Regions from separate parts of the Kitasatospora sp. NPDC127067 genome, predicted to be linked through region 1. Evidence: riboswitches for the same ligand, from Rfam matches in the RefSeq annotation. Region 1 holds a riboswitch; the other holds the start of a gene.
The links. Region 1 has a riboswitch for S-adenosylmethionine ahead of ACFWJ4_RS10785 (IclR family transcriptional regulator). Riboswitches for the same ligand answer to the same signal wherever they lie in the genome.
Positions count from the first base shown of each region.

Region 2: linked by a shared signal. The riboswitch ahead of ACFWJ4_RS21135 (aminotransferase class V-fold PLP-dependent enzyme) and the one ahead of ACFWJ4_RS10785 (IclR family transcriptional regulator) in region 1 are both predicted to bind S-adenosylmethionine.

Region 1 covers NZ_JBHXEM010000018.1:92,711-97,113, forward strand. Annotated here, with positions in the region: gene ACFWJ4_RS10775 (BTAD domain-containing putative transcriptional regulator) at 1-553, opposite strand, end outside; gene ACFWJ4_RS10780 (hypothetical protein) at 813-1,886, shown strand; SAM riboswitch class I at 1,974-2,116, shown strand; gene ACFWJ4_RS10785 (IclR family transcriptional regulator) at 2,317-3,030, shown strand; gene ACFWJ4_RS10790 (threonine/serine exporter family protein) at 3,055-4,308, opposite strand; gene ACFWJ4_RS10795 (NADP-dependent oxidoreductase) at 4,403-4,403, opposite strand, start outside.
Region 2 covers NZ_JBHXEM010000051.1:21,946-26,348, forward strand. Annotated here, with positions in the region: gene ACFWJ4_RS21125 (rhomboid family intramembrane serine protease) at 1-202, shown strand, start outside; gene ACFWJ4_RS21130 (Lrp/AsnC family transcriptional regulator) at 199-480, shown strand; gene ACFWJ4_RS21135 (aminotransferase class V-fold PLP-dependent enzyme) at 484-1,869, opposite strand; SAM riboswitch class IV at 1,921-2,039, opposite strand; gene trpD (anthranilate phosphoribosyltransferase) at 2,148-3,224, opposite strand; gene ACFWJ4_RS21145 (hypothetical protein) at 3,344-3,769, opposite strand; gene ACFWJ4_RS21150 (heme-copper oxidase subunit III) at 4,166-4,403, shown strand, end outside.

The DNA.
Region 1 (4,403 bases):
CCGGGATGCACCGGGAGTAGCGGCCGAGCGCCAGGTCCAGGGCGATCCGCTCCTCCAGCAGGGTCAGCCGCAGCTCCTGGAGCCGCTGGCGCTGGCGCTGCGCGAACGGGCCGGGGATGCCGGCCAGCGGCTCGCCCTGCCACAACTCCAGTGCCTGGTTCAGCAGATCACGCGCCTGCTGCGGCTCCCCGGCGGCCGCCGTGCGCTCGGCCTGCGCCGCCAGCTCCTCCGCCTGCGCCGCGTCCACCGCGTGCTTGGGCAGCACCAGCCGGTAGCCGTCCCCGACCGAGGTCAGTACGGTCGGCGCGTCCGGTTCCTCGCCGTGCAGCACCTTGCGCCACCGCCAGGCGTACGTGCGCACCGTCGTCATCGCGGTGCCCGGCGGCTCCTCGCCCCACAGGGCGTCGATCAGGTCGGTGGCGCTCGCGCCGTGGCCGGGCCGCAACAGCAGCACCGCCAGCATCGCCTGCTGCTGGGGGCTGCCCACCTTCAGCGCGGTCGCGCCGCGCTGCGCTCTCATCAGTCCCAGCACCGAGAACCGGAAATCATCCATCCCTGCACCTGCCCGCCTCATGTGCTCGCCCCCGCCCGCGCACGTGCCGCCCCCCGATTCGATGAGCCCCTATCAACCCACGGCACCCCGCGGATGTCGAGGGATCATCGACCCGGTGGTGATCCGGCGTTGATCGGCCGTGACGACAATCGACGGTGTGGCGCCCGCAGTCGGCCCGGCCCCGACCGCCGAACCCGCCACGTCCCCGGTCGCCCGGCCGCCGTCCGGCCGACCACCACGGCTCTCGGAGGCGGACCCCATGAACACCGACCTGCTCCACCGGCTGCTCGACGTCGACCCGGCCGCCGGACCGGTCGACCTGCTCCACCGCGCCCGGGGCGAGCGCCACCTCCCGTACCTGGTGCTCGCCGCGCTCGCCCGGGACGGCGTCCGGATGGGCCGGCACGCCCGCGCCGAACTGCAGCGCGCCCGCGACCGGGCCGAGTGTTACGCGGCCGTCGCGCGCGACCTCGCCGACGCCACCGGGGTCCGTCCGATCCGTGACCTGCCACTGGCCGGCTACTACCCGCCCGACCTGCCCCGGCCGCTGGCCGAGCTCGGCCTCGTCAGCCCCACCGAGGCCACGCTCTGGCAGGCCGTCAACCGGCTGGTCACCGATCACCCGGTGGAGTCCGTGGAGGTCACCCTGTTCGGCGAGCGGCCCCGGCACACCGCCGTCACCCTGCGCTGGCCGGGCGAGGACCCGCTGCTGGACCCGTGGTACCAGGTACGGGTCGCCACCGCCGCGCTCACCGGCGACCTCGCCACCGTCCCGGTCCGCCCCTACCTGGCCGCCGACGACCACGTGGAATGCCTGATCGCCCTCGCCGAGGAGGGACTCGGGCGCGCCTTCCTCGCGGGCGACGTGATCGACGTGGCCCAGCTCGCCGGGCAGCCCTTCGACCCCGTCGAGACCGCCGCGGTGGTCGCCGCCTACCGGCTCGCCCCGGAGGCCGCGGCCCTCCTCGACCTCGCCGCCGAACACGTGCCGCTCGGCTCCCTGCGGGACGTGCGCACCGTCCTGGAGACCGAGGTCGCCCCCGAACGGCGCCGCCGCCGCGGCCGCCACCGCCCGCTCCGGCCGCGCCACGGAACCCTGCTGCGCCGCACCGTCATCCGGCACCGGTGGGACGAGGCCCTGCTGCTCCCGGCCGGCGACGCGACCCTGCTGCTCACCCCGGTCGCCGACTACCTGCTCGGCCCCGAGGGCACCCGGCCGACGGCCTCCGAACGCGCCGCCGCCCTCGCCGCCCTGAGCACCTGGGACGCCACCGCCCCCGGCGGCCCGGACCGGGCCCCGTGCACCGGCCTGTCGGAGCCGCGCCACCGCTGAGCGGGCCCGCGGGCGGCGGCCGGGGGTGGGGGTCGGGGGTGGGGGGGGCTTGCCGAGCGGCCCGGGAAGTCTTGTATCGTTCCTGGCGAATCATCCAGAGGGGTGGAGGGACCGGCCCTACGAAGCCCCGGCAACTCCCCGTTCGACCCGGCGTCCGAAGTACGCGCCGTGCCGTCCGGGGGCAGTGCCAACTCCGGCCTGTCGCCACTGTGGCGCGGGAAAGATGAGGAGACACGGTGCTCTCTGTGCTGTCCTTCGCCCGGGCGCTTCCCGCCCCGGCGCTTTCGCGTACCCGTCTCGTGCCCGGCGCAGGCAATCGGCCGTTTCCCCCGGCCCGTCCTCGCTGACCACACCCCCCGGCTCCCCGCCAGGAGCCGCCGTGAGCAGCGACCGTCCGCTGCTCCGGGCCCCGAGACTGGAGTACCCCCACATGGAGAACACGAGCGGCGTCGGCGTGCTCGACAAGGTCACCTCGATCCTCGGCACCCTGGAGGCCGGCCCCGTCACGCTGGGCGGCCTGGTCGCCGCCACCGGCATGGCGCGGCCCACCGCCCACCGGCTGGCCGTCGCACTCGAACACCACCGCCTGGTCAGCCGGGACACCCAGGGCCGGTTCATGCTCGGCCCGCGGGTCGGCGAGCTCGCGACGGCGGCCGGCGAGGACCGGCTGCTGGCCGCGGCCGGCTCGGTCCTCACCCAGCTGCGCGACATCACCGGCGAGAGCGCCCAGCTCTACCGCCGGCAGGGCGAGGTGCGGATCTGCGTGGCCGCCGCCGAGCGCCTCACCGGCCTGCGCGACACCGTTCCGGTGGGCGTCACCCTCCCCATGAAGGTCGGCGCCGCCGCCCAGATCCTGCTCGCCTGGGAGGAGCCCGAACGGCTCCACCGCGGACTGCAGGGCGCCCGGTTCACCGCCACCGCGCTGAGCGGCGTACGGCGCCGGGGCTGGGCCCAGTCGGTCGGCGAGCGCGAACTCGGGGTCGCCTCCGTCTCCGCGCCGGTCCGGGGCCAGTCCAACCGGGTGGTCGCCGCCGTCACGGTGTCCGGGCCGATCGAACGCCTCACCCGGCACCCCGGCGCCCACCTCTCCCAGGCCGTCGTCGAGGCCGCCCACCGGCTCACCGAGGCCCTGCGCCACCCCTGAGCGGGGCCCCGGCCTGCCCCGGGCTCAGGCCCGGGGCAGCAGCACTGCGCGGGAGGGACGCGGGATCCGGCTGATCACCGAGCCGATCAGGGTGCCGATCGACACCCCGAAGACCGCCGACACGGCCGTCAGTACCGACTGCGCGCCGTTCCCGACCTCGATCTGCGCGGTGTGCAGCAGGCCGAAGGAGCCCGGTACCACGATCCAGAACGCCGGGAGGTAGAGCACCTGCCAGAGCGGACCGCCCGGCAGCCAGTGCACCAGGGTGGCCGCGGCCGCGGCGGTGACCGCGCCGGCCAGGCCGCCGACCGCCGCGCCGTGCGCCGACCCCACCACCACCTGGACCGTGACGCTGACCGCGATCACCACGACGATCCACGGGACGGCCGAGGGCGGGGTGTTCACGCTGACCACCACGCCCGCCACCGCGAGCGCCAGCCCCAGCGCGATCACCCACCAGCTCGGCCTGGCGACCTGCACGTCGGCCAGCGCGGCGGCCGGCACGCCGGCCGCCGTCGCGGCGGCGGCCACCCCGGCGAGGAACAGCGCCAGCTGCACCGCACCGGACACCAGCCGGGCCGTACCCGCGCTGGCCGCACCCGCGGCGATCTCCGACAGCCCAGTGACGAGCAGTCCGCCCGGCAGCAGGATCGCCAGCGTGGCCACGATGGTCCGCAGCGGGCCCTCCAGCAGCCCGGCCCGGGCGAGCGAGAGGACCAGCAGCGCGACCAGGAACCCGGCGGTGACGGGCAGCAGCGGCCGCAGGTACGGCAGCCGCCGGGCGAGCACGGTCAGCCCCACGACGATCAGCGAGCCGAGCCCGGCCGCCAGCACGTTCGCCGCCACCGGCTGCAGGAAGAGACAGACCCCCACCCCGACCGGCAGCGCCCCGAGGTCCGACACCCACGCGGGCCGGCGGGCCGGCGCCCGCCGGATCCCGTCCAGCTCGGTGAGCGCCCGGGGCCCGTCGAGCTCGCCCGCCCGCAGCCGGTGCACCAGGTGGAGGACGTCGGCCGTCTGCTCGAACCGCAGCGCGGTGCCGACCGGCTGGAACCGGGTGGCGTCGTCCGGCCCCAGCGCGACGAAGAGCCCGTTGGTCAGGGCGGCGACCCGTACGTCCGGCGCCCCCAGCGCCCGCCCCAGCCAGTGGAGTTCCTCTTCGACGTCATGGACGGGCAGGCCGCCGCCCAGCAGGGCTTCGCCCAGTTCGAGCAGCAGACGGCGGAGCGGGTCGGGCGGGGCGTCGATGCCCCGGACCGGGGGAGACTTGCTTGGCATGGCAGGTATCGTCCCATCCCGCCCGAATCGGTCCGACTCTGCCCCGGTCTGATCGGTTCTGCTCACCGTCCGCCCGTGACACCGCCGGGCGCTGT
Region 2 (4,403 bases), on a different contig from region 1:
CGCCTGGCTGGTGCTCGGCCTCTGGTTCGCCCTGCAGTGGTGGTCGGTGCACTCGGCCGGGCCCGGGGTGGCGTACCTGGTGCACGTGATCGGCTTCTCGGCCGGGTTCCTCTACGCCTGCACCGTGGTTCGCCACCCCCCGCGACGACCCGGCCGACGCCCGATACGCTGGCGGCACCCCACAAAGGAGCCCGAACTGTGATCACCGCCATCGTCCTGATCAAGACCAGTGTCGACCGCATCCCGGAGATCGCCGAATCCATCGCCGCCATCGACGGCGTCAGCGAGGTCTACTCGGTGACCGGGGGCTACAACCTGGTGGCGATGGTGCGGGTGCGCCGGCACGACGACCTGGCCGAGGTCATCCCGGGCCGGCTCAACAAGGTCCCGGGCGTGGCCCACACCGAGACCCAGATCGCCTTCCGCACCTACTCCCAGCACGACCTGGAAGCCGCCTTCGCCCTCGGCCTGGACGAGTAGCGCTCAGCCCTCGCGCCGGCTCCGGTCGATCTGCACGGTCGCGACGCAGCGACCGCCCTCGTTGCGGTAGTTCCAGGCCGCCCCGTCCGTGACCAGCTCCCGGACGGCGGTCAGGAAGCGGTCGACGTGCTCGTCCGGCGTCCCGGCGCCGAAGCTCACCCGGATCGCGTTCAGGCTGCGCTCGCCCGGCAGCGAGGGCTCCGGCGCGCCGCACTCGGACGGGGCGACGTCCTCGTCCCCGAGCAGCGTGCGCACCAGCGGGTGGGCACAGAACAGGCCGTCGCGCACCCCGATGCCGTACTCGGCGGACAGCGCGGCCGAGAAGTGCGAGCTGTTCCAGCCCCGGACGACGAAGGACAGCACGCCGACCTGGGCGGAGTCGGAGCCGAACAGGTTCAGCACCTTGACCTGCGGGATCCGCTCCAGCCCGGCCGTCAGCCGGGCGATCAGCTGCTGCTCGCGGGCCTCCAGCGCGTCGAACCCGGCCTCGGTCAGGGCCCGGCAGGCCGAGGCGATCGCGTAGGCGCCGATGACGTTCGGCGAGCCGGCCTCGTGCCGGGCCGGGCCGGTGTGCCACTGCACGGCCACCGAGCCGTCGCTCTCCCGGGCCACCGTCCGGGTCGCCCCGCCGCCGGCCAGGTACGGCTCGGCCGCGTCCAGCCAGTCCGCCCGGCCGGCCAGCACCCCGGCGCCGAACGGCGCGTAGATCTTGTGGCCGGAGAAGGCGATCCAGTCGACGTCCAGCTCGCGGACCGAGACCCGGTGGTGCGGCGCCAGCTGGGCGGCGTCCAGCACCACCCGGGCGCCGTGCCGGTGCGCGGTCCGGGTCAGCTCGGCGACCGGCCACAGCTCGCCGGTCACGTTGGAGGCGCCGGTGACGCAGAGCAGCTTGGGGCCCTCGGGCGCCCCGGCGAGGGCGGCGTCCAGCGCGGCCACCGCCTCGGCCCGGGAGCGCGGCGCCCGCAGGTAGGTGACGCCCAGTCCGGCGTGCGCCCAGGGCAGCAGCGAGGCGTGGTGCTCGGTCTCGAAGGCGAACACCCGGGTGCCGGCCGGAACGGCCGCGGCCAGCAGGTTGAGCGAGTCGGTGGTGGCCCGGGTGAAGACCACCTGGTCGCCCTCGCGCAGGTCGAGGAACTCACCGACGGTGCGGCGGCTCTGCTCGAACAGGTCGGTGGACAGCTGGGAGAGGTACCCGGCCCCGCGGTGGACGCTGCCGTAGTACGGCGCGTAGGCGGCGACGTCGTCCCACACCCGCTGGAGCGCCGGGGAGCTGGCCGCGTAGTCCAGCGCCGCGTAGCCGACCTTCTCACCGTTGGCGAGCGGGACCTGGACGTCGGCGCCGAGGACGGCGAGCGGGGCGCAGGTCTCGGTGGTGGCGAGAGGGGACATGAGGATGCACTCCTTCAGGGGTGAGGGACCCCGGGAGTGCTAGTCGTCGGGCGTCCGCGCTTGTCGCACGGACGGCTTGCCGTGACGACCCGGTCCTCACCCAGGGCACCCCGCCACGGACGGAGGGTTGCCGGACAGCCAGCTGGGGCTTCGCACTGTCACTCATGACCTGGCCAAGACTCTAGGCCGCGTCCATCGGGTGGTCAAACGGGCATCCAGCATCCGGACAGCGCGGGAGCCCGTGCCGGCGTTCCGGCACGGGCTCCCCAACTACCGCCTCAGATCCGGCTGGTGGCCTCCGACCAGCGTCGCAGCAGGTCCTGCGCGGCACCGGAGTCGATCGCCTCCGCGGCCCGCTCCATGCCGGCCGCCAGCTGCTCGGCGAGCGGCGCCTCGCCGAGGTCCAGCGCGACCAGCGCCGCCGCCGTGTTCAGCAGGACGGCGTCCCGCACCGGCCCGTGCTCCCCCGCCAGCAGCCGCCGCGCGACCTCGGCGTTGTACGAGGCGTCCGCCCCGCGCAGCGCCTCGATGCCGACCAGCTCGATGCCGACGTCCCGCGGGTCGAAGGTGGTCTCGGTGACCACCCCGTCGCGCACCAGCCAGACCTGCGAGGTGGTGGTGATGGTCAGCTCGTCCAGCCCGTCGTCGCCGCGGAAGACCAGCGCCGTCGCGCCCCGTTCGGCCAGCACCCCGGCGATCAGCCCGGCCAGCCGGGTGTCGAAGCAGCCGATGGCGTGCGCGGTGACCTTGGCCGGGTTGGTGAGCGGGCCGAGGATGTTGAAGGAGGTCGGCACCCCGAGGTCGCGCCGCGCGGTGGCGGCGTGCCGCATCGAGGGGTGGAACTTGGCCGCGAAGCAGAAGGTGAGACCGACCTCCTCGGCCACCTCGGCGACCCGCTGCGAGGAGAGGTCCAGCGCCACCCCGAGCTTCTCCAGCACGTCCGAGGAGCCGCTGGCGGAGGAGGCCGACCGGTTGCCGTGCTTGACCACCTTGGCGCCGGCGGCCGCCGCGACGATCGCCGACATGGTGGAGATGTTGACGGTCTTCGCCCGGTCCCCGCCGGTGCCGACGATGTCCACCGCCGGTCCGGGGATCTCCAGCGGCTCGGCGTGCTCGTACATCGCGTCGACCAGGCCGGCGATCTCCTCGACCGACTCGCCCTTGGCCCGCAGCGCGATCATGAACCCGGCCACCTGCACGGGGGACGCCTCGCCGCTCATGATCCGGTCCATCGCCCACGCGGTGGACGCGCGGTCGAGGTCCTCCCCCTGCAGCAGCGCGGCCAGGAGGTCCGGCCAGGTGCGGATCACCTGCGCGGGGTCGCTACCGCCGTTCGCAGGGTTCACGTTCACCATGGCTGACTCCAGCTGTTTGTCGGTTCCCCACTCCGGGGGGACGTCCGTACGGATGGAGCCAGCCTATCGAGCGAAGGGGCCGCTTCTACCCCTCTCTTTTCCAGTTGCCGGGGGGGAATTCAGCGGACGACCGGAGTCCGCTTCGCCAGCCGCGCCCGCAGCAGGGTGGCGACCGCCCCGGCCAGCGCCACCGGCTCCACCGGGCGGGAGATGGCCGCGTCCGCCCGGCTCCAGGCGGCGAGCCAGGAGTCCTGCGGCCGGCCGATCAGCACCAGCACCGGCGGGCAGCCGTAGATCTCGTCCTTGAGCTGGCGCCCGAGCCCCAGCCCCCCGGCCGGAACGGCCTCGCCGTCCAGCACGCAGAGGTCCACGCCCCCCTTCTCCAGTGCCTTGAGCACCGCGGGGGTGGTCGCGCACTCCAGGTAGGACAGTTCCGGAAGATCCTCGGCGGGCCGACGGCCGAGCGCCGTCAGCACCTGCTCGCGGGTGTTGCGGTCGTCGCTGTAGACGAGGACGGTGAGCGTCTCATCGGTCGTGTACGCCATGGGCCCTGCTCCCTCAAGTGTGATCCGGACCACGTTCGCCTGATCCGGATGCTACTCCCGATCACCCCCCGCCGAGTCCCCCTCGCGCACGATCCGTCCCGAGCCGCCGCGCCCCGGGCTCACCCGCCCGGAGGACGGCCCGTCACCCGATCCCGTCCAGTCCACCCGTACGGCCGACCCCGGGCCCGTCCCCTTACCCCCCACGGCTGGTCCGACCGTGCAGCGACGCGCCGGGCAACGGGGTCGCAGGCCCCTCCGAGGAACCATCAGAAAAGGGACACGCCGCTGCTCAACCCCCGTCCGGGCACCCCGGCACCCCCCAAGGGGGCATACCGCACGCACCGGACACTCCGAGGGACACCCCCCGACGTGAAGACGGAATAAGGGACCGACATAATGTCCGTCGTGGCGACAGCAACAGCAGTAGAAACCGGGCACGCGCACGGATCGGTCAACCGGCCGAACATGGTCAGCGTCGGAACGATCGTCTGGCTCAGTTCCGAGTTGATGTTCTTCGCGGCCCTCTTCGCGATGTACTTCACGCTCCGCTCCGTCAAGGGGCCGGAGTTCTGGACCGAGAAGGCCCACGCCCTCAACGTGCCCTTCTCCTCGGTCAACACCACGATCCTGGTGC